Regions from separate parts of the Paenarthrobacter sp. NyZ202 genome, predicted to be linked through region 2. Evidence: predicted binding sites of a transcription regulator. Region 2 holds the regulator's gene; each other region holds the start of a gene.

Region 1 (7,703 bases), 640 kb from region 2:
GTGGGCGGAGTACGCCACCACGCAGAGGCACCCGGCTGTTCCCTCCGGGCTGGCGGACCTGGGCGCCCTGTACCGGGAAATAGACGGCGAGCTGCACCGGCTCGGCGAAGCCCTCAAACACACCGCTGCCGGTGGTGACCTGCACGCGACGCCGTATCAGGAATTGATGGAGCGGCTCGAGCGCCTTGTGGCAGACACCGCGACCCTTGAGACCCTTCCCGAGCGCACGCTCCTCATCGAGGAAATGCGGGAGCACGGACTCGGGGAGTTGCTGGCCGACCTTGCGGCGAGGGAAGTGCCAGCGGGATCCGTCGCGGCAGAACTCGACCTGGCGTGGTGGCAGTCGGCCCTGGAAGCCATGATCAGTGGCGATGACTACCTCGCCATGTCCGACGGCGACTCCCTGCGGCGACTGGAGGCTGAATTCCGCCTTGCCGACCAAGCACACATTGCCAGCGGTGCTGCGCGCCTGCGGTGGCAGCTGGCCGGCAAATGGCGCCAAGGGATCGTGCAGCACCCCCGCCAGGCGGAACTGCTCCGTGCCCTCCTCAAGGACGGACGCGTCACGCTTCCGGCACTGAGTGCCCAGGCTCCTGACCTGGTTCCGCTGCTGGTGCCCGTATGGTCTGTCAGTCCTTACCTCCTCACCGGTGTGCTGCCGGCGGAGCAGAAGTTCGATGCCGTTGTCATCATCGACGCAGAATCGACATCCCTGCAGGCGGTGCTGCCGGCCATTGCACGGGCAAGCCAGGTGGTGGCGTTTGGCGACGCCAGGATCGCCAGTGCGCGGACGTTCAGCGTCGCAGTGGAGCCGCCCGTAGCAGGAGTGTCCGGTCACGAGACAGTGGACAGTGCCTTCAACGCCTTGGCCCGTGTCCTGCCTACTTGGCAGTTGAACTGGGTCTACCGGGCGGTGGATGAGGACCTCATCCTGCAGCTCAGCAAGAACTATTACGACGGCGGACTGCGCCGGTTGCCCGATGGCAGCTCCGTGACGGGGCTGGACCGCTCGATCCTGGTGGAGTACATTCCTGACGGTACCGGCTTGCCCGGCGCCGACCACGAGGGCGTGGAATCGGTCACCGCAGAAGTGAACCGCGTGGTGGACCTGGTCTTCGAACATGCGAGGCTGCGGCCCCGCACGTCCCTGGCCGTGGTCACTGCCAGCCTCCGCCATGCAGCGCGCATCGGGGAGGCCATCCGGCTTCAACTGCCCAACCATCCCACGCTGTCCGGATTCTTTGGAGCCGGCCCCGAGTCGTTCCGGGTAGTGGACCTGGAGCGCGCCCAGGGCCTGGTTCGGGACCACGTGATTTTCTCGCTCGGCTACGGCCGGACGCCCCACGGCCGGGCGCTGCATTCGTTCGGGCCATTGTCGGTGGAGGGCGGACGCAACCGCTTCGCGTTGGCCATGACCAGGGCCCGGCGCTCCATGCACGTGCTCAGCTGCTTCCGGCCCGAGGATCTTGACCTGGACCGTTTGTCCCACGGCGCAGTGGACTTCTACGAACTGCTTGACCGTGAGTTGTCCGGAAACAGCAACCTGGGAACCCCGGCGTCCCGCGCCGTAGCCAGCGAGCAGGCGTTGGGCGAGGACCCCCTGGTTGCTGACCTGGGCGAACGGCTCCGGGCGAGGGGAGCCCGCGTGTGGCACCTCTACGATGGCGTGCTGGACATTGCTGCCGCTGCCGACCCTGTCCATACCATTGGCCGGGAAGGCGCTGAGGTCCCCACTCCAGTGGCCATCGAATCCGACGGCACCGAACGGTATCGGCGGATGAGTGTCCGTGAACGCAGCAGGTTGCGTCCCCAGCTCCTGGAGCGCATGGGCTGGCGCTACATGTCCCTCTGGACCATTGAGGTCTTCACCGATCCGTCGTCCTGCGCGGACCGTATCGGCTCGTACCTTGGCCTTGAGAACCATGTGGCGCACCCGGGAGCGTCCAGCCACACTGGCTTCTTGGACATGGACGTTGAACAATTGGGCGCGGACGGCAGTTCGGCTTATGGCCGCAGTGCCGCTCCCACCCGCGGTCAGCAGGCTGCGGAGGACGTGTCGACGCCCCGGCCCGGCATCGGGGAAGACAGGAAAGAACCAAGCATGACCAATCAGGAAACCGGCGGCGAAGACGTAGCCCGGGCGGAACATGCCCAGGGAAACGGTCCTGCAGGGGATCCGACGCAGGGGGACAGTGAACCGGCGGAGCAGGCGGCGGATGCAGCAGCCGAGGTGGAAACCGGATCCGGAGCAGCTGAAGAGGCTATACCCGAAAAGTCGGCACGGGCATCCTCCGGGGGCATCCTTCCAAACAAGGCTTCCGAAGACGATCCCCGGCGCTGGAACGACGACGAAGGCTACGATCACGACCAGTGGCTGAAGGAGCAGAAGCCCCCTCATTGGGGCTGACCCTTCCCGGGAACGCCGCCCTTCATGACGGGTTCACCAGCACAAAGAAAAGCTTGCCTTGCGTAGACGCGCCGGCAAGCTTTTCTGCTTGCACCGGGTCCGCGGCGACAACAACCAAACCCTCGGTTTCGCTGGTCCCAAGCCACTGCCCGGACGTGCCTCCTTGGGCGGAAGTCCAGAGCACCGGGACGGACACTGCCAGTATGCGGTTGTCCCTGGATTCGTCATACGATCCCGCAGCGGTGAGGACAACGTTGACCAGTTGGCCGGGGGAGAGCAGTTGGATGGATGAAGGATCCGCCATGCGGAGCGGTACGGCGGCCGTTCCCGGGGGCGCTCCTGTCAGGAGGCCGGGGCCCAGAAGGTTTGCTTCGGTGGGCAGTTGGCCCTTGGACAAGGGTGATGCCAGCTGGCGTCCGGCCACGGATGCGGGGTCCCGGAGCGTTCCGTCCAGGGCGAGGTCGGGCGGGACGCCGACAGAAGTGAAGTCTGCTTCCGTGAGGGTGGCTCCTGCCGGGAGGTCGCGGGCCGCTGCCAGAATGCTGACGCGCTGTTCCGATGCCGGGGTGAGCTGTTGGACGGCGATCCCGGTGGCCAGGCAGAGCAGCAGTGCAACAGTGAGGCGGCGGTTCCTTGCAACCAGGGATCCAAGTCTGAGCCGGCGGGCAGGGTTGCGACTGGTGTACCGGGAAGGCCGGGGGGAAGGAACGGAGGCTCCGCCGACGTTCGGTGTTGCACGTCGGACTATCAGGGATCCGGATGTTTTTGGTGGCATACAGCCACGTTAAACACCGGAACCGGCCGCTAAACAGCGGCCGGTTGCCTTATGTGGATAATGCGGTCAGCTTGCCGCTGCGGCGGGTGCCGGGGTGGCGGCAGGCGCCGGAGCAGCGGCCGGTGCTGCAGCTGATGGAGCGGCAGAGACCGTACTTCCCTTGGAGTCGCGTGAGTCGGTGCGGTAGAAGCCTGAACCCTTGAAGACAACGCCTACGCTGTTGAACTTCTTGCGCAGCGAGCCCTGGCATTCCGGGCACTCCGTCAGGGAGCTGTCAGAAAAGGACTGGACGATGTCGAACGCGTGGTCGCAGTCTTTGCAGGCGTACGCATATGTGGGCACTGAATTCCTCCTTCAGAACAAAGTACAGGTCCTGATGGATGCTCTGCGGAAAAACCCGCATTAGCAGTCACAGGGCCTGAGTGCCAATTCTAGCATCTGAAGGGGCGCAGCCCGCCATGGAATGTGCAGGACCTCACACACCGCCGCCCAAGGCGCCCAAGGTGTGTATGCCGGACGGTGTCAGTGCTTCCGGGACCGGCTGGTCGAATTCTTCGGCGGGGATTGCACCGGAAGGCAACAGGTCGTCGTCGTACACCACCGCAATGGTGGGCGGACGCCCGCCCGAAGCGTCGAATCCCTGCAGGAGGCGGTCGTAGTAGCCGCCACCCTGTCCAATGCGGTTTCCGTCCCTGTCCACCGCGGTGGCCGGCATGAAGATGCCGGCCACGCCCGCTGCCACGCTGCTGTCCAGGCGCTCGCCTTCGGGTTCGTCGATTGGTGCGAAGTCGGACCGCACGAAGGCGGTGTCCGGAGTCCAGTAGACCCAGCTCAGCCGCCGTCCCGCCTCGCAGACGGGCAGCAGCACCCGGTGGCCGGCGTCGTACAGGGAAGCAATGAGCGGCAGCGTTGGTGGCTCGTGGGCCACCCCGACATAGATGGCAAAAGAAGCCTCCGTGCCGTTGGACCGCTTCTCCGCCCACGCCATGCCATGCCCGGCTATCGAAGCGCCGGCGGCGGCCATCTGTTCCGGTGTGAGCGTGCGCCGGTGAAGCCGGCGGCTTCGGCGGATGTCTTCCTTCGTTGCCATCTCAATCCCGTCCGGGCCCCGGTCAACGCAGCAACATCGGCGCTGATGGGGTCCCTGCATTTTGTTCGACCCGCTCGGCGGGGGGTTTACCCGTTGGTGTGCTCCTTCCGTTACATTAGTCCGGTGACTCTCGATAACAATGCTGTCCGTAAGGCCGTCATCCCTGCAGCGGGTCTTGGTACCAGGTTCCTGCCCGCCACAAAGGCGATGCCCAAGGAAATGCTGCCCGTGGTTGACAAGCCCGCCATCCAGTACGTCGTCGAGGAAGCGGTCAAGGTTGGCCTGCACGACGTCCTGATGATCACCGGTCGCAGCAAGCGCGCGCTGGAGGACCACTTCGACCGCGTGCCCGCGCTGGAAGCCACCCTCGCGGAGAAGGGGGATACGTCCAAGCTGGAGGCCATCCAGAAGGCAACCAACCTCGGCGACATCCACTACGTCCGCCAGGGCGACCCCAACGGCCTTGGCCACGCGGTGCTGCGTGCCAAGCAGCATGTGGGACGTGAACCGTTTGCGGTCCTGCTGGGTGACGACCTGATCGACCCCAAGGACGATCTGCTTAGCGACATGATCGCCGTCCAGCAGAAGACCGGCGGATCCGTAGTGGCCCTCATCGAGGTGGAGCCGTCCAAGATCAGCGCCTACGGTTGCGCCGATGTCGAGGAAAACGGCGAGGACGGCTACGTCCGCATCAAGCAGCTGGTGGAGAAGCCTTCCCCGGAAGAAGCCCCGTCCAACCTTGCCGTGATTGGCCGCTACGTCCTTCACCCGGCCGTGTTCGACGTCCTGGAAAAGACGGCGCCGGGCCGAGGGGGAGAGATCCAGCTGACGGACGCCCTTGAAGTCCTGGCAGCCGGTGAAGGCGAAGGCTACGGCGTGTACGGTGTCGTGTTCCGTGGGCGCCGCTTCGATACCGGAGACAAGCTCAGCTACCTCAAGGCCTGCATCGAGCTGGCGAGCGAACGTGAAGATCTCGGCCCTGAGCTCCGCGAGTGGCTGCCGACTTTCACGGCCGACCTGCCTAAGTAATTCAGGATGTACGGCTCTGCGATCTGGCCGGTAACGCTGGAAAGCGGAGACCTTGTACTTCGGCCGATCCGTTACCGCGACAAGCGGGAATGGACTGAAGTCCGTTCGCGGAACAGCGAATGGCTGGCTCCCTGGGAGGCGTCCAACCCTGCACCGGGTGGGCGCCTGCCCAGTTACCGGCAAATGGTTGCGTCCCTGAACGCCCAGGCCCGGCAGTCGACCGCGTTGCCCTTCCTCATTACTGAATGGACACCCGGGTTTCCTCAGCCACGCATCGTTGGGCAGCTCACGGTGTCCTCCATTTTGTGGGGTTCGGCCATGATGGCCACCCTTGGGTACTGGGTGGACAAGGAGCGGGCAGGGTTGGGTATTGCCCCCACCGCCGTGGCGCTGGCCACGGACCATTGCTTCCGGGCCCTTGGACTGCACCGCATGGAGATCAACATCCGACCGGAGAACGGTCCCAGCCTGCGGGTTGTGGAAAAGCTTGGCTTCCGGGACGAGGGTTATCGGGAGCGCTACCTTCACATCAACGGTGAGTGGGCGGACCACCGCTCTTTCGCCCTCACGGCGGAGGAAGTTCCGCATGGCCTCCTGGAGGGCTGGCTGAGGGGACGAACGGGCAGGTCATAGGCCCTTTGTGGTCATAACTCCAATCATTTTGGGACTCGCCCACGACACACCGCAGGCAATGCCGCTGCACCTGATGATTTGCTTCTACGGTTTTGAATGTGGACTTCCCTCTCAGCAGCTCAGTGATCCTTGTGGTCACTGTCGCGCTCTGGATGGTGTGGGTGGCTCCCTATGTTCTTCGGAGCAAGCGCCAGCAAGTCCAAACGGCCACCGGGCCGGCAGACCACTTCGACGACGAACCAGACGAAACGCAGGCAGGGGTGCTCCTCACGGTGGCGCCGCGGCAGGAGAAACCGATGGAGACCATGCACAGCAAAGCACCGGCGTCCACCTTCGAATCCCGCATGCCTGGACCCTCCGTGGTCACGCCCGCTCCTACCCCCTTCACCATCCGCTACGCCAGGCTGACCTTGGCCTTGTCCGGGCTGGCCTTGCTGCTGACCGCGGTGGTGTCCGCCATCCTGCTCGTATTCCGGGTCGGCTCCTTCTGGCTTCCGCTGGTGTCCTTCATTGGAGCAGCCGTGGCCGTGGTCACTCTGCGGCGGCTTGCGCTGCGCGACCTGCGCGAGCGGCGGGCACGCCGCGAGGCGCGGTTGGCGCCCATCCCTACGCCGGCCCGCTACCTGCCGAAGCAGCAGCCCGTCGAGGCGAAAGAAACCAGCGTCTTTGATGCCGAAGCAAGCAGCCGTGAAGCCGCCCGTCTTTCTGCGGTGGAGCTCAGGCAGGCGGCTTTAGCTGTGGCCCTCGCTGCCGGTGATACTTCTGCCGAATCTCCACAAGATGCCAAGGGCAGCAGCTGGGAGCCTGTGGAGCTTCCCAAGCCGACCTACGTAGCTGCGCCCAAGGCCAACCGCCCTGCTCCCGAACCCCTCGACCTCCCTGAAGCTCCCAAGCCGGTCGGCAAACCGGTGCTCAAGCAGGGCATCGAGCAAGTCGAAGCCGCGGCCGCCGCACAGGCACGCGTGGCAGGGGCCAAGGGCCAAAGCGCCCTCAGCAATCTCGACGACGTCCTACAGCGCCGCCGCGCCTAGCATGGCAAACCTCTGTGTCGCCGGGGGAACCGGCCAGGTAGGCCGTGACGTCGTCCGCCTGGCGCTCGACGCCGGCCATACCGTTAGCGTCCTCAGCCGCCACGCGCCGCAGGCCGGTTCCGAAAAGCATCACGACGGCGCCACCTACTTTGCGGGCGACGTCACCACAGGCGCCGGTCTGGAAGCCGCAGTGGCGGGTGCCGACGTCGTGATCGACTGCCTGGAGGGTCAGTTCGGCAAGGCCCGGAAGAGATTCGCCGACGGCGGGGTGCGGCTTCTGGAGGCAGCTGACCGGGCAGGCGTGCGCAAGGCCGTGGTGCTGTCGATCATCAACTGCGACCGGAGCACTGCGGCCTACTACGCTTCCAAATCCGCCAAGGAGCGCGTTTACCAGGAGTCGCCGCTGGAAACCGTAGCGGTCCGTGCGACCCAGTTCCACAGCCTGCCGGTGGCAGTGTTCCAAGCCGGTGCCGGAGTGGGTCTGATCCCGGTCTTCAAAGGTGCCCGTTTCCAGCCGATCTCGCCGTTGGATGCGGCGGCCGCTGTACTCGAGGCCGCCCTGGAACCCGGCTCTTCGGAGGACCACCGTATTCGCACTGTGGGTGGCCCGGAGGTGCTGGGCATGCGGGAGATGGCAGTGATGTGGAAATCCGTGACCGGTGCGCGGGGCAGGGTGGTGGAGCTGCCCTTGCCGGGCGCCATGGGCCGTTACCTCCGCGCCGGCCTCAACCTCGCACC
Region 2 (7,703 bases):
CAGGACAATGGCAACGGGGACCGGGCCAACCTGCTGACCGGCCAGACGAAAGCTTCCGGCGAGGCCGGGCAACTCGGCGTCTTCTCCTTCAGCGCCACGCTGAACCCCGGGAAGTACGAGGTTCGTGTTTCGCAGGTGGACGCATCCGGCCAAACCGATGAAAGCACTACCGATACCCGGCTGTTCCGCGTCCAATAACCCTGCCGGGCGGTAGCCGGGAGGGGCTGTCGGCAGCGCCTACCAGCGTCCCAGGACATCGCTGGCAAGAACGACGGCGGCAGGACCCGCCGTCGACGACCGCAACACGTGGTGACCCAAGAGCGCCGTAACGGCCCCCGCGTCACTGAGCCGGGTAACTTCCCGCGGTGAGATGCCGCCTTCCGGTCCCACGATCAAAAGCACTTCAAGGGGTGCTTCTGTCCCGTCAGCCACCAGGCTTGCCGCTTCCAGGACAGACCGCAGAGAGTTCCTGGCGTCCTCATGCAGGATGATGGCCATGTCTGCTGCCGCGACCGCCTTGGACAGGCCGGCCGAGTCCGCCACAGGACGAACCTCGGGTATCCAGGACCTGCGGGCCTGCTTGGCCGCAGCTGCCACCACGGACTGCCACTTGGCATGGGCCTTGGCTGCCCGGTCGCCCTTCCACCGGACAATGGAACGTTCAGCCTGCCACGGCACCACCGCATCAATTCCAAGCTCGGTAGCCGTCTCAATGGCCAGCTCGTCGCGGTCGCCCTTGGCCAAAGCCTGGACAAGCACCAGACGGACCGCAGGGCGCTGCTCGAAGGAAACCTCACCGGCCTCAACGGACAACGACCCCTGCCCGGCTTCAACCACCGTCCCGGTGAGGCGGGTCCCGGCGCCGTCGGTGATGTCCACGGATTCACCGGCCACGATCCGCTTTACCGTGACAGCGTGCCGGGCTTCCTGTCCGTCCAGGACGAACACCGAGCCCGGCCCGACGCCATCCAGCGCACCCGGCGAGGCGAAGAAAACGGGATTGCTCACCGCTACAGGTTACCGAGCTTGTCCCGGAGCTTGGCGAACATGCCGCCGCTAGCCACCAGCTTGCCCTCCGTGAACTGTTCCCCGCGCAACTTGGCGAGCTGCCTTAGCAGGTCTTCCTGCGCCGCATCCAGCTTGCTGGGCGTCTCAACATGGAGGTGCACTTTGAGGTCGCCGCGGCCATACCCACGCAGGTGTGTCACACCGAGACCACGCAGGGTGATGATTTCACCGGATTGGGTTCCGGACTTGACGTCGATTTCCTGCGGGCCGTCAAAGGTTTCAAGGTTCAATTCGGTGCCGAGCGCGGCTGCAGTCATCGGCACGCTCAACGTTGCGTGGAGGTCGTCGCCTTCCCTGACGTACGTGGGATCGTTGTTGACCCGGATCTCCACGTACAGGTCGCCGGCCGGACCACCTGCAGGACCGGCCTCGCCCTGGCCGGAGAGCTGGATACGGGTTCCTGTGGCTACACCGGCGGGGACCTTGATGGTGAGCGAACGGCGGCTGCGGATACGTCCCTGGCCGCTGCACTCGTTGCACGGATCCTTGATGATGGTGCCGAAGCCCTCACAGGAACCGCAGGGTGCCGTGGTCATCACCTGGCCGAGGATGGACCGGACCGCGCGCTGTACCTGGCCGCTTCCGCCACAGATGTCGCACCGCTCCGGATGCGTGCCCGGGCGGCAGCAACTGCCGTCACAGGTGGGGCATACGACGGCGGTATCTACTTCAAGCTTCTTATTGACACCGAAGACGGCATCCTTGAGGTCGATCCTGACGCTGATGAGGGCGTCCTGTCCGCGGCGTACACGGGAAGCCGGGCCTGCGTGGCCGCCTGCGCCACCGCCGAAGAAAGTATCGAAGATGTCCTGGAACGCGAAACCCTGGCCGGAGTAGCCGCCACCGAACCCGTTGTCGGTACCGTTCTCGTTGCCGGTTGCATCGTACACCCGCCGCTTCTGGGGGTCGGACAGGACTTCGTAAGCATGGGTCACTGCTTTGAACTGTTCCGCGACGTCCTCGCCCGGGTTGACGTCCGGGTGAAGCTTTCGTGCCAACTTTCGGTACGCCTTTTTGATCTCTTCTCCGGTCGCTTCCGGGGAGACTCCCAAAACGTCATAGTGGCTGCTCAAAGTCGGTATCTCTTCCTTGTTGTACTGCAGTTCTTTACCACGGGGCTGCTTCAGCCACCGAGAATTCGTGACAGGTATCTGGCCACGGCGCGTACCGCGGCCATGGTGGTGGGATAGTCCATCCTGGTGGGACCAAGGATTCCGACTTTGGCTCCCGAGCCGTAGCCGGTAGCCACCACCGATGCTTCCGCCAGCCCGTCGTAGGGGTTCTCGCGCCCGATGCTGACCGTTACACCCCGTGGGTCGTCGCCCATATCCGACAACAACCGGAGCATGACCACTTGTTCCTCAAGGGCTTCAAGAACCGGGCCGATGCTCAGGGGAAAGTCGACGTTGGAGCGGGCCAGGTTGGCAGTTCCGGCCAGCAGAATCCGCTCCTCCCTGCTGGTATCGCTCAAAGTTTCGAGTCCGTGGGCAAGTCTCTGCGCCAGGCCCCGGAGCTCGGGACGGCACAGCGCGACCACCGAGGGAAGAACCTGGGGCAGGAGGGACAACTGCGTGCCGGCAATGCTGCCAAGGAACTTGGAGCGCAGAGCCATCAGGGCGTCGTTGGAGACCTCAGATCCGGTCTCGATGACTTTCTGGCCCACGCTGCCGGTGTCGGCGATGAGGACTGCCAGTACCTGGGTTGGGCCCAGGAGGACGAATTCCACGTGGCGTACCAGGGCTTGCTTGGAGTGGGGATACTGCACCACGGCCACCTGGTTGGTCAGCTGGGACAGCAGCCGTACGGTCCGCTCCAGGATGTCATCAAGATCATCCGGTCCTTCAAGCAGGGAATGGATGGCGCGCCGTTCCGCAGCAGACAGAGGCTTGACCTGTGAGATCCGGTCCACGAACAGGCGATAGCCCTTGTCCGTGGGAATGCGCCCCGCACTCGTGTGCGGCGCTGCGATGAGGCCTTCCTCTTCCAGGACCGCCATGTCGTTCCTGATGGTGGCACTGGACACGCCAAGATGGTGCCTCTCCACCAACGCCTTTGACCCCACGGGCTCCCGGGAGTGTACGTAGTCCTCAACGATGGCACGGAGCACTTCAAGCTTGCGTGGCTCACTCATTGCAACACCTCCTGACGACTTTCCCCGGTCCCGCCGACCACTGATCGCGGGACAGACGGCTCACACCGTTTTTAGCACTCAACATGCCCAAGTGCTAATAGTCTAGTATGCGCCCCGGCGTTGTTAGCATGGAAACCGCCCGCCGGGATGTCGGGCGCGGGCCGCGCACCCTTGCCGTCCTGCTAATCCCGCCCAGCTACGAGAGGCAGGCCCTTGGCCTTTGACACGTGGGGTCCCACCGATCTCTCCGCCCCGGCCAAAACCGGGCTCCCTGAAGTCGCCGTCCAGCGGGGCATGGTCCTGGAGGACGTGCAGTCCGGCTGGGTGGGAGAAGTCACGCGCGTGGAGAAATCCGGCGGAATGCATATCGTGTCGCTGGAGGACCGCCGGGGCAAGACCAAATCCTTTCAGCTCGGTTATGGCTTCCTTCTGGAAGGCCAAGCCATCCGGCTCATGCCGCCCGCGGCGAAAGCGCCCGCCTCGCCGGCAGGTGGCCGTACAGCATCCGGCTCGGTGCGGGTGGAGGGCCAGCGGGCCCAGGTAGCCAAGGCGAGCCGGATCTGGGTTGAGGGCAAGCACGATGCCGAACTCGTGGAAAAAGTCTGGGGTGACGACTTGCGGGCCGAGGGCATCGTGGTGGAACCACTGCACGGCGTGGATGACCTCAAGGCCGCGATTGCCGCCTTCAAGCCTGGTCCCGGGCGTCGGCTTGGCATCCTGGTGGACCACCTTGTGGCCGGCTCCAAGGAATCCCGGATCGCTGCGGAGGCGATGACGTTTCCCGGCGCCACGGGAAACGTACTGATTGTCGGACACCCTTATGTGGACGTATGGCAGGCGATCAGGCCCAAAGTCCTCGGCATCGAGCAGTGGCCCTCAGTTCCCAGGGGCATGGACTGGAAAACCGGAATCCTGAAGGCTTTTGGGTGGCCGCACACCACCGCCGAGGACATCGGCCTGGGCTGGCAGCGGCTCCTGGGGGCGGTACGTACCTACGCCGATCTCGAGGCCTCGCTGTTGGGGAGGGTGGAAGAAGTCATCGACTTCCTCACGGCCCCTTAGCGGAAATTCCCGGCGCGGGTCACGGCACCGTGGTCCCGGAACCCGGCCGGGACACAGTATTCTGGGACAGCAAGACCGCAGCACCTCGAAGCAAAGGGAACACACCGTGGCAGACAACGCACCTGATGAGCCGGGCCGGGCCGCTGGTCAGCCCCAGTACCATGGCGCACCTGCGAACGCACTCCCCCTGACCGCAGGCGAAGACCGCCAGTGGGCCACCTTGGCGCACTTCGGCGGCATCCTGGGCTGCATTCCCTCCCTGCTGATCTACCTGATCTTCAAGGACCGCGGGCCCTTCACGGCCCAGGAATCCAAGGAAGCACTGAATTTCACGCTTCCTCCCACCATTGCCGCCGCAGTGGCGAACATCCTGGTGCTCCTGCCGGTGGTGGGCAACATCTTCGCGGTCATTGCCACAGCCATCTGGGTGGCCCTGACCTGCTTCTCCGTCTCAGCCGGTATCCGCGTCAACCACGGGCAGCCGCACCGCTACCGGTTCAACCTCCGCTGGATCAAGTAGCTCACTCCGGCAAGATCCTGCGGACAACAGCATCGGCAAGCAGCCGCCCCTTCAGGGTGAGCTGCAGACTGCCCCGGAAGGCAGCCGCCGGGTCCACCAAACCATCGGCGATCAGCCCGGCCATGGCGTGCCGGCCGGAGCCACCCAGGGCATCAACGAGCAGACCCGAGGCGAGCCTCGCCTCCAGCATGATGCGCTCCACTTCCCGGGTTCCGGCGTCGAGCGTTTCGCGCCCGGCGGCCGGTGAGCTCCCAGCGGCCAGCCGCGAGGCGTAGGCCACAGGGTGCTTGACGTTCCACCAACGGACGCCGCCCACATGTGAGTGGGCGCCGGGGCCGATTCCCCACCAGTCGTCGCCCCGCCAGTAGGCGAGGTTATGGCGGCAAGCCTGGTCCGGGGTCCGCGCCCAGTTACTGACCTCGTACCACTCCAGGCCGGCCTGGGAGATCAGGGCGTCGGCGAGTTCGTACTTGGCCGCGTGATCGTCGTCGTCAATACCCGGCACCTCACCGCGGCGGATTTGGGCGGCAAGCTTGGTGCCGTCTTCAACAATCAGCGCGTAGGCACTGATGTGGTCGGGTTCGTAGGAGAGGGCAGTTTCCAACGAGGTCTGCCAGTCCTCCATCGATTCCCCCGGTGTGCCGTAAATGAGGTCAAGGCTGACCGCCAGGCCTGCTTCCCTGGCCCATTGCACCACTTGGGGGACTTTACTGGGAGTATGTGTGCGGTCGAGGACCTTGAGCACATGCGGCACGGCCGACTGCATCCCGAAAGAAACCCTGGTGAACCCCGCGTCGGCCAGCACCTGCAGGGACTCAGGAGTAACGGAATCCGGGTTGGCCTCAGTGGTGACTTCGGCACCGGGCGCAAGGCCCCACTCCGCGACTGCGGCACGCAGTATTTGGGCGAGGTCCCCGGCAGGCAGCAGCGTGGGCGTTCCGCCGCCGAAGAACACAGTGCTCAGCGGGCGGCGCGGCACTCCGGAAGCGTCCAGTGCCGATGCCGCGAAAGCGACTTCGGCCACCGCGGTGCCGGCGTACGCATCCTGAGACGCGCCTCCACCCAGTTCCGTGGCCGTGTACGTGTTGAAATCGCAGTACCCGCACCTGACGGCGCAGAACGGGATGTGGACATACAGCCCGAACCTGCGGTGTTCGACGCCGGACTGCACCTGCGGGGGCAGCAGGCCGTCCGCAGGTGCCGGGTCGCCCAAAGGAAGGACGCTGGGCATGACTACTTCTTGGCCTTGTCCTTGGACTCGTCGGTGGTCAGCGCCGCGATGAACGCCTCCTGCGGCACCTCCACGCGCCCAACCATCTTCATGCGCTTCTTGCCTTCCTTCTGCTTTTCCAGCAGCTTGCGCTTACGGGTGATGTCGCCGCCGTAGCACTTGGCAAGAACATCCTTGCGGATGGCCCGGATGTTTTCACGGGCGATGATCCGGGAACCGATCGCAGCCTGGATGGGAACTTCGAACTGCTGGCGCGGGATCAGCTCGCGCAGCTTGGACGTCATCATCACACCGTACGCGTATGCCTTGTCGCGGTGCGTAATGGCGCTGAAGGCGTCCACCTGTTCGCCCTGGAGAAGGATGTCCACCTTGACAAGGTCGGCCACCTGCTCGCCGTCGGCCTTCCAGTCCAGCGAGGCGTAGCCCCGGGTCTTGGATTTGAGCTGGTCAAAGAAGTCGAACACGATTTCCGCCAGCGGAATCCAGTAGCGCATCTCGACGCGGTCCTCGGACAGGTAGTCCATGCCCCGCATTTGACCCCGCCGGTTCTGGCAGAGTTCCATGATCGCGCCCACGAACTCGTTCGGCGCAAGGATGGTCGCCGCCACCATGGGTTCGCGGACTTCGTTCACCTTGCCCGTGGGGAACTCGGACGGATTGGTCACGGTGGCGATCGACTTGTCCTCGAGGGTGACCTCGTACACCACGTTGGGAGCGGTGGAAATGAGGTCCAGGTTGAATTCGCGTTCCAGCCGTTCGCGGACGATCTCCAAGTGGAGGAGGCCGAGGAAGCCGACACGGAAGCCGAAGCCGAGGGCCGCGGAGGTTTCCGGCTCGTAGACCAGCGCAGCGTCATTGAGCTTCAGCTTGTCCAAGGCCTCGCGGAGGTTGGGGTAGTCCGTGCCGTCCAACGGGTAGAGGCCCGAGAAGACCATGGGCTTGGGATCCTGGTAGCCCCCAAGGATCTCCTGCGCAGGCTTGGCGTGGTTGGTGACGGTGTCGCCTACCTTGGACTGGCGCACGTCCTTCACGCCGGTGATCAGGTAGCCGACCTCGCCAACGCCCAGCCCTTTGGACGGGACCGGTTCCGGCGAGCTGACGCCGATCTCCAGCAGCTCATGGCTCGCCTTGGTGGACATCATCTGGATCCGCTCCCTCGGCGAGAGCTGGCCATCCACGACACGCACATAGGTGACGACACCGCGGTAGGTGTCGTAGACGGAGTCGAAGATCATGGCACGCGCAGGAGCATCGGCGTTGCCCACCGGGGCGGGAATGTCACGGACAATCCTGTCCAGCAGGGCCTCGACCCCCACACCGGTCTTGCCGGAGACCTTCAGGACTTCCTCCGGGTCGCCGCCAATGAGGTTGGCAAGCTCCTCCGCGTATTTTTCGGGCTGTGCTGCCGGAAGGTCGATCTTGTTCAGGACCGGGATAATCGTGAGGTCGTTCTCCATGGCCAGGTACAGGTTGGCCAGGGTCTGGGCCTCGATGCCCTGCGCGGCGTCCACCAGCAGCACGGCACCCTCGCACGCAGCCAGTGACCGGGAGACCTCGTAGGTGAAGTCGACGTGCCCGGGAGTGTCGATCATGTTGAGGGCGTAGGGCGTGCCTTCAACCTCCCATGGCATGCGGACTGCCTGGGACTTGATGGTGATTCCGCGCTCCCGCTCGATGTCCATGCGGTCCAG
Region 3 (7,703 bases), 1.5 Mb from region 2:
TGGCCGGGGGAGTGGGGCGCGATGAAGCCGTGCGTCGCCTCAACGAGATCACCCGCAGTGCCAAGCCGTTCCCGCGCTGGATGGTCACGGTGGCTTTCGGCGTCTTCGCCGCCGTCTTCGTCGGTGTGTTGGGTGGCGGCCCGGGAGCCTCTGCCCTCGCTTTCGCCTCCAATCTTCTGATCAGTCTGGTGGCCCGGCAGTTGGGACGCTGGCGCACCCCGGACTTCTTCGTCACCATGTCGTGCTCGTTCCTGGTCACGTTCATTGCCTTGATGCTGAGGTGGGCAGGTGCTGACATTGCCCCATCAATCGTCGTAGCCGGCGGCATCCTGCTGTTGCTTCCAACCGGACGACTCGTCTCGTCGGTCCAGGACGCCATCAACGGCTTCCCGGTCACCGCGGCCGGACGATTCCTCTCCACGTTGCTGACCTTCGGTGCGATCGTGGCGGGCATCGCCGTTGCTGTCGTGACCGGAACGCTGATGGGCAGCGAAGTTCTGGATGTCACCAACACGTTCCCGCCCGCATATCCATTGTGGGGACAGGCGATCCTGATCGCCGTGGCGGTTGCCGCGATCGGTATCACCGAACAAACGCAGATGCGGCTTTTACTCCCGACGGCGGCAGTCGGCTTGGTGGGCTTCTTCGTCTTGTGGGGGGCTGGCGAGCTCGGCCTCGGCGACCGTTTGGCGCCTGCCATCTCGGCTGTCGTCATTGGACTGCTGGGCAGGGTGGTCGCCCTGAAGCTGGGTGCCCCGCAATTGGTGGTCGCCGTTCCGGCGGCGCTGATCCTGCTGCCCGGGCTGACCATTTTCCGCTCGATGTACCTTCTGACCACCGAGGAGTCGGATATCCTCCTGGGTGCCGGCGGCATGCTGAATGCCACGGCCATTGTCCTGGGCGTTGCCGCCGGCATTGTCCTGGGCGACAACCTCGCCCGGCCCCTGACCAAGGGCCTGTCCAGCAACGAGCGGCGACGGGTACGGCGCCGCTAGATCCTGCTAGATCTTGCCGATGGCGAGCTTCTTCTCGGCCTGGAACACTTCCTCCACGCGACCCTGCGCCCAATAACCGGACAGGGAAACCTGGGAGCGTTCCAGGCCGTGCTGCACAAAGAGGACCTCGCGCAGGCCCTTCATGTAGCCACGCTCGCCGTGTGCGAACACATCCACCCGTCCGGGCAGCCACTCAAGCGTCCGCAGGGCATTGAGGAGGAGGTCGCTGGATCCGGCCTGTACCCCGTTGCGTTGCAGCCAGTGCACCTCCACACCTGCCGGTGCCTGGATGGGGAGAACGTCATCCGTGCTGTCCACTTCCAGGAAAGCGTAGCCACGTGCCGTCGGAGCCAGGGCCTCAATGGACGCTGCGATGGCGGGGATGGCGGCGTCGTCGCCGGCGAACAGGTACCAGTCTGCCTCGGGTGCCGGATTGTAGGCACCACCCGGGCCGGTGAAAATCAGTGAGTCGCCCGGCTTCGCAGCCGCAGCCCAGGGTCCGGCAAGGCCTTCATCGCCGTGAACCACGAAGTCGATCGCCAACTCCTGCGCCTCGGGATCAACCCAGCGGATCGTGTAGGTGCGGGTGTGCGGCCACTGTTCACGCGGCATGGAGTCGCGGATTTCCCAGAGGTCCAGGGGAAGTTGGTAGTCCACGCCCGGCTGGGGAAAGACGATCTTGACGTAACGGTCCACGAACGCGTTGTTCGTGTAATCGCTGAAGCCCGGGCCTCCCGCTACGATCCGCACCATGTGGGGTGAAAGCCGTTCTGTTCGCAGGACGGTCAGATTGACCTGCGGACGCGTGTTTCGGTTGGCTGACGATGTGACGGGAAGGGCAGTCATATAGGTAAGCCTAAGCTAATCAGCTGGAGGCGGGCTGGGTATGAGTCGAACGTTACATCCCCACCCGACCCTCTCTCACCTAAACACCGATTTCTGCGGATGCTCTCTCACCTAAACACCGGTTTCCGGGGATGCTCTCTCACCTCACCTCCCCGTCCCGCGCCGCCGCACCCATTTCCGCCTCACGCGTCCGGTGTTAGGGGTGCACGCGGCGGAAAAGGGCGCGGCCCGAAGTCGTCTGGGGTGCACGCGGCGGAAAAGGGCGCGGCCCGAAGTCGTCTGGGGTGCACGCGGCGGAAAAGGGCGCGGTCCGAAGTCGTTACGGGTGCACGCGGCGGAGAAGGGCGCGGTCCGAGAATTGCGTCGGTGGCGTCGTCGAACCTTTACCTTTGGTTGGCTTTCACCCGCTGTCTCACCCATTCGCCACCACCCGAATCCACCGTTAGACGGACACTGATGGGATGTGAGAGAGGAGCCGCCAGGGGCTTAAAGGACCGGGAGCTCCCAATCGACTGGTTCGGCGCCTTGTTCCTTCAGCAGTTGATTGACCCTGCTGAAGGGCTTGGAGCCGAAGAATCCCCGCGAAGCAGACAACGGACTGGGGTGCGCGGACGCCACAATGGGCGCACCGTTCAACAACGGCCCGACACCCTCGGCGTCCTTCCCCCAGAGGACGGCCACCAGGGGGCTCCGGCGGCCCGCCGTGTCGGTGCGGTTGGCGACTGCGGTGACTGCCGCCGTCGTAATGGCCTCCCAGCCCTTGCCGCGATGCGAGCCTGCGCTGCCGGCGGCGACGCTGAGGACACGGTTCAGCAGCAGCACGCCTTGCTCGCTCCAGGCGGTGAGGTCGCCGTGGATCCGGGGCGGCAGGCCGAGGTCGTCGTGGAGTTCGCGGTAGATGTTGGCGAGGCTGCGGGGGATGGGCCTCGTCTGGCGCGACACCGAGAAGGAAAGCCCGACGGCGTGACCTGGCGTCGGGTACGGGTCCTGGCCCAGAATCAAAACCTTGACGTCCGCCAAAGGGGTGCGGAAGGCCCGAAGGAGGTTGCTGGCGGCCGGAAGGACCTGGACCCCGCCGGCTGCCTGCCCTGCAACGAACGCCAGCGCGCTGCGGAGCTCCTGCTCCACGGGGCGCAGGGCGTAGGCCCAATCGGCAGCCACCAGGCTTTCCAGCGGCAGATCCCGCAGGGCATCGAAACCCGGCCCGGAGGTGCCTGCAGGTTCAAGGTCGAAGAGTGCATGCTCGCCAGTCATCCAGCCATTGTCCATCGCTGTGCCCGGGGGCTGTGAATGACACCGTTGTTATTCACCCGTAACATGGGGGTGAGACATTTTCGCCAACCAGCGTCCAAGGAGTGTGCCATGGCAGAACCAGCACAGGAACCAATGGCGCAGCAGACCACCGGTTTTGCTCTTGATGACCTATCGGTGGGCGTCCGCAGCGATTCGCCCCTCAGTGAGCGGGACCAGCAGATGCTGGCCTTGGAGCGCCAGTGGTGGAAGTACGCCGGGGCCAAGGAACAAGCGGTCAGGGAGCTGTTCGACCTGTCCGCCACCCATTACTACCAGATCCTTAATGCGCTGATCGATACCGAGGAAGCGCTGGCCCACGATCCCATGCTGGTCAAGAGACTGCGTAGACTACGTACGTCCCGCCAACGCGCGCGGACAGCGCGCCGCTTGGGGTCCGACGCGTAAACCGCCAGGCTGACCGTCAGCAGCAACCAGCAAGGACAACGCTTCACCATGACCAAATTTGCCAAGGATGAATTCGACCGGGTTCCGCAAAACAGCACCCGGCAAGGCGTGCACCGCGATGCCCAGGAAACGTCCCGCCCTTCGCTCTGGCCGATCCTGACCGTCGGCGCCGTGGCCTTGGTGCTCGGCCTGGTTGCGTTCCTCATCCTTCCGCGCCTGGGACTGGTGGCACCCGGCGCTTCGTCCAGCGTTTCGACGCCGGCACCCCAGGAAACTTCTGCCGCACCTTCCGCTTCGCCGACTGAGTCTGGCAGTGCTCCCGTGGCTTCCGGAGAACCCACGCCCAACGAAACACCGTCCGACACTCCCTCCGCGACCCCCTCCGGTGCGCCCCTGGACAAGACCACGGCCGTTGCTGTGTACAACGGCACCTCCACGGCCGGCCTTGCCGGCCGCGTGGCCGGTTTGGTGCAAGGTGACGGTTGGGCACTTGGCACGGTGGGCAACTGGGGCGGCATTCCGCAGCAGGCATCAGTGATCTTCTACAACGCTCCCGGGCAAAAGGCCAATGCTGACGCGTTGGCCACGCTCCTGGGAATCACCAACGTGGTGGAGTCCCCGGATGTCCAGCAGCCCCTGGTGGTTGTTGTAGGCCCGGGCTACCAGTAGCACTTGCTGCCCATCGTTCCGGTTAAGCCTCAATAACAAAACAGCAGCCCCCGGCCCGCAGCGCAGCGCCACGACAGTGACTGTGGTTACAGTGGATTGATTCCGGTCCGGAGATCCCGGCCACCGGTCTTGGCTACTGTGAAAGTGTGGGCATCATGGCTTTGGGAACCGTGAAATGGTTCAACGCCGAAAAAGGGTACGGCTTCATCACTGTTGATGATTCCGGGGACGACGTCTTTGTACATTGGTCCGCTATCCAGATGGAAGGCTACCGGGCCCTCGAGGAAGGCCAGCGGGTGGAGTTCGAGCTCGGAGAAGGACAAAAGGGCCCCCAAGCGGAAAGTGTCCGCGTCGCCTGACAGTACCGCGCCTCCGCTCTTGGCTGAATACACGGAATTTTGCGGCTCTGGATGGCGCCCCTGCTTGCACTCTCCACGGTCGAGTGCTAATTATTGATTTAGCACTCCTTGGTGCTGACTGCTAACGGTGTACCGGCTTCGGCCGGCGCTCCCTGCAGTTGGTGCGGGGGAGGACCAAGAAACACCTTGGTGGGATGAGGTCCGGCGCGCGGGGCATACAGAGGCCGTAAGCAAAGGACCGTCCGTCGCGGGCATCCCATCCGACAGGTACCTTCTTAACGACTGTCCCGAAAGGACTACCGCCGTTATGGCCAAGATCATTGCATTTGATGAAGAGGCACGCCGCGGCCTCGAGCGGGGTCTGAACACCCTTGCTGACGCCGTCAAGGTTACCCTCGGCCCGCGTGGACGCAACGTCGTCCTCGAAAAGAAGTGGGGCGCCCCCACGATCACCAACGATGGCGTTTCCATCGCCAAGGAGATCGAGCTGGACGATCCTTACGAGAAGATCGGTGCGGAACTGGTCAAGGAAGTTGCCAAGAAGACGGACGACGTCGCTGGCGACGGTACCACCACCGCAACCGTCCTCGCCCAGGCACTGGTCAAGGAAGGCCTGCGCAACGTTGCAGCCGGCGCCGACCCGCTGTCCCTCAAGCGCGGCATCGAGAAGGCTGTTGACGCCGTCATCAGCGAACTCCTGGCCTCCGCCAAGGAAATCGAGACCAAGGAAGAGATCGCAGCCACGGCTTCCATCTCCGCCGGCGACCCGGAAATCGGCAGCCTGATCGCCGAAGCCCTGGACAAGGTGGGCAAGGAAGGCGTCATCACGGTCGAGGAATCCAACACCTTCGGGCTGGAACTCGAGCTCACCGAAGGCATGCGCTTCGACAAGGGTTACATCTCCGCTTACTTCGTCACCGATGCAGAGCGCCAGGAAACGGTCCTCGAAGACCCGTACATCCTGATCGTCAACTCCAAGATCTCCAACGTGAAGGAACTCGTTGCAGTTCTGGAGAAGGTCATGCAGTCCAACAAGCCGCTGCTGATCATCGCCGAAGACATCGAGGGCGAGGCTCTTGCCACCCTGATCGTCAACAAGATCCGTGGCACCTTCAAGTCCGTGGCCGTCAAGGCTCCGGGCTTCGGTGACCGCCGCAAGGCCCAGCTCGCCGACATCGCCATCCTCACCGGCGGCCAGGTCATCTCCGAAGAAGTTGGCCTCAAGCTGGAGAATGCCGGTCTGGAACTCCTCGGTACCGCCCGCAAGGTTGTTGTCACCAAGGATGAGACCACCATTGTTGAGGGTGCAGGCGACGCCGACCAGATCGCGGGCCGTGTTGCCCAGATCCGCGCCGAGATCGAGAACTCCGATTCCGACTACGACCGCGAGAAGCTGCAGGAGCGCCTGGCCAAGCTGGCCGGTGGCGTTGCAGTCATCAAGGCCGGTGCCGCAACCGAAGTTGAGCTCAAGGAACGCAAGCACCGCATTGAGGACGCAGTCCGCAACGCGAAGGCTGCAGTCGAGGAAGGCATTGTTGCCGGTGGTGGCGTTGCCCTCATCCAAGCCGGTGCCAAGGCATTCGCCAACCTGAGCCTCGAAAACGACGAAGCTACCGGTGCCAACATCGTCAAGGTTGCCATCGACGCTCCGCTCAAGCAGATCGCTTTCAACGCTGGCCTCGAGCCGGGCGTTGTTGCTGACAAGGTTCGTGGACTGCCTTCCGGCCACGGCCTGAACGCTGCAACGGGTGCCTACGAGGACCTGCTGGCCGCAGGCGTCAACGACCCCGTCAAGGTGACCCGCTCTGCACTCCAGAACGCTGCTTCCATCGCTGGTCTCTTCCTGACCACCGAGGCTGTTGTTGCTGACAAGCCTGAGAAGAACGCTCCGGCTCCGGGCGGCGACGAGATGGCAGGCATGGGCGGCTTCTAAGCCTCCTGTACTGCAGCGTCACGCTTAGCACGTACGACGGCGGTCCTCACCTTCGGGTGGGGGCCGCCGTTCTGCGTCCCATCCAAGTAGCAGTAGATGCCGTTTTGAGGGCCCAAAACGGCATCTACTGCTACTTACTTGGGTGCTGGCGCGGTTTCAGTGTCCGTGGGGTCTGGCAGGATTAAACGCATGACGATTATTGCTGCCGCCGACGGTTCCGCCCTCGGCAACCCTGGGCCGGCCGGATGGGCCTGGTATGTTGACGATTCCTGTTGGCGCGCAGGGGGTTGGCCGCACGGCACCAACAACATGGGTGAGCTCATGGCAGTCCTCGACCTGTTCCGGTCGACGGCCCATATTCCACAGGAGGACCTGCGGATCCTGTGTGACAGTCAGTACGTCATCAACTGCATCACCAAATGGATGCCTGGATGGAAGCGCAAAGGCTGGCGAAAGGCCGATGGCAAGCCTGTACTTAACGTGGACCTGCTTAAGGACATCGACCAAGCCATCGCAGGGCGCAAGTACACCTTCGAATGGGTGAAGGGCCACGCAGGCCATGAACTCAACGAAGCCGCGGATGAGCGTGCCCGGGCTGTTGCTACGGCCTACCAGCAGGGCACCGCTGCCCCCAGCGGCCCGGGTTTCAGCGGTTCATTCCCGAAGACCGGCAATCCAGCTCTTACTGAGGCCGCCGGGAAGGCATCCAAGATCGCCCCCGGCGCGGCAGAGGCGGTGTCCAGCGGCGCACAGGTGCCCCTGGCAGCAAGTGCCGCCACGGGTACCGTCACGGAATCCCGCCCCGCGTCCGCCGCCCAGCCGCACCCTGAGCCTGCACTGTTCGGCGAGTCAGGATTCTTTGGCCAGCCGGACCTGTTCAGTGAGCTGGAGGATGAAGCGGCCGCCCGGGAGCTTCCCGCGGAGGAACTGGTGGTGGCACTGGAACGCGAGTTGCTTAGGCCGGATGTCCGCGCCGACATTGGACGCATAGGGGTCCTGCTGCATCCTGATTTTGCGGAGATCGGCAGCTCAGGACGCTTCTGGACCCGGGACGCGATGATGGTTGCCCTCGAGGAAGACCCGGGCGAACCTGTGGATTTGGAGCTGATCAGTGCAGACAGGCTCAGCGAGGACAGCATCCTGCTCAACTACAGAAGTTCCGGCCATTCCGGTGCTACCCCGACCGGCTCCTCGTTGCGCAGT

The links. The regulator HrcA, encoded in region 2, represses chaperone genes, less so after heat shock. The targets are predictions, from matches to a motif close to TTNGCACTCGNNNNNNNCGAGTGCNAA.
Region 1: a site for HrcA is predicted at 3,585-3,611, ahead of ACPFL9_RS14570 (FmdB family zinc ribbon protein). Genes of this name have one in related genera too.
Region 3: a site for HrcA is predicted at 4,631-4,657, ahead of groL (chaperonin GroEL). Genes of this name have one in related genera too.

The regions. Positions count from the first base shown of each region.
Region 1 is NZ_CP187556.1:3,135,364-3,143,066, reverse strand. Features, by position in the region: gene ACPFL9_RS14580 (DUF4011 domain-containing protein) at 1-2,407, shown strand, start outside; gene cpaB (Flp pilus assembly protein CpaB) at 2,430-3,182, opposite strand; gene ACPFL9_RS14570 (FmdB family zinc ribbon protein) at 3,249-3,524, opposite strand; gene ACPFL9_RS14565 (5-formyltetrahydrofolate cyclo-ligase) at 3,658-4,272, opposite strand; gene galU (UTP--glucose-1-phosphate uridylyltransferase GalU) at 4,396-5,301, shown strand; gene ACPFL9_RS14555 (GNAT family N-acetyltransferase) at 5,308-5,934, shown strand; gene ACPFL9_RS14550 (hypothetical protein) at 6,066-6,965, shown strand; gene ACPFL9_RS14545 (SDR family oxidoreductase) at 6,967-7,703, shown strand, end outside.
Region 2 is NZ_CP187556.1:2,498,410-2,506,112, forward strand. Features, by position in the region: gene ACPFL9_RS11550 (GerMN domain-containing protein) at 1-198, shown strand, start outside; gene ACPFL9_RS11555 (16S rRNA (uracil(1498)-N(3))-methyltransferase) at 238-1,008, opposite strand; gene dnaJ (molecular chaperone DnaJ) at 1,011-2,141, opposite strand; gene hrcA (heat-inducible transcriptional repressor HrcA) at 2,192-3,199, opposite strand; gene ACPFL9_RS11570 (DUF3097 domain-containing protein) at 3,413-4,261, shown strand; gene ACPFL9_RS11575 (DUF4870 domain-containing protein) at 4,368-4,781, shown strand; gene hemW (radical SAM family heme chaperone HemW) at 4,783-6,012, opposite strand; gene lepA (translation elongation factor 4) at 6,015-7,703, opposite strand, start outside.
Region 3 is NZ_CP187556.1:1,019,769-1,027,471, forward strand. Features, by position in the region: gene ACPFL9_RS04915 (threonine/serine ThrE exporter family protein) at 1-995, shown strand, start outside; gene ACPFL9_RS04920 (siderophore-interacting protein) at 1,002-1,841, opposite strand; gene ACPFL9_RS04925 (uracil-DNA glycosylase) at 2,328-3,095, opposite strand; gene ACPFL9_RS04930 (DUF3263 domain-containing protein) at 3,204-3,539, shown strand; gene ACPFL9_RS04935 (LytR C-terminal domain-containing protein) at 3,588-4,208, shown strand; gene ACPFL9_RS04940 (cold-shock protein) at 4,364-4,567, shown strand; gene groL (chaperonin GroEL) at 4,875-6,500, shown strand; gene ACPFL9_RS04950 (RNase H family protein) at 6,690-7,703, shown strand, end outside.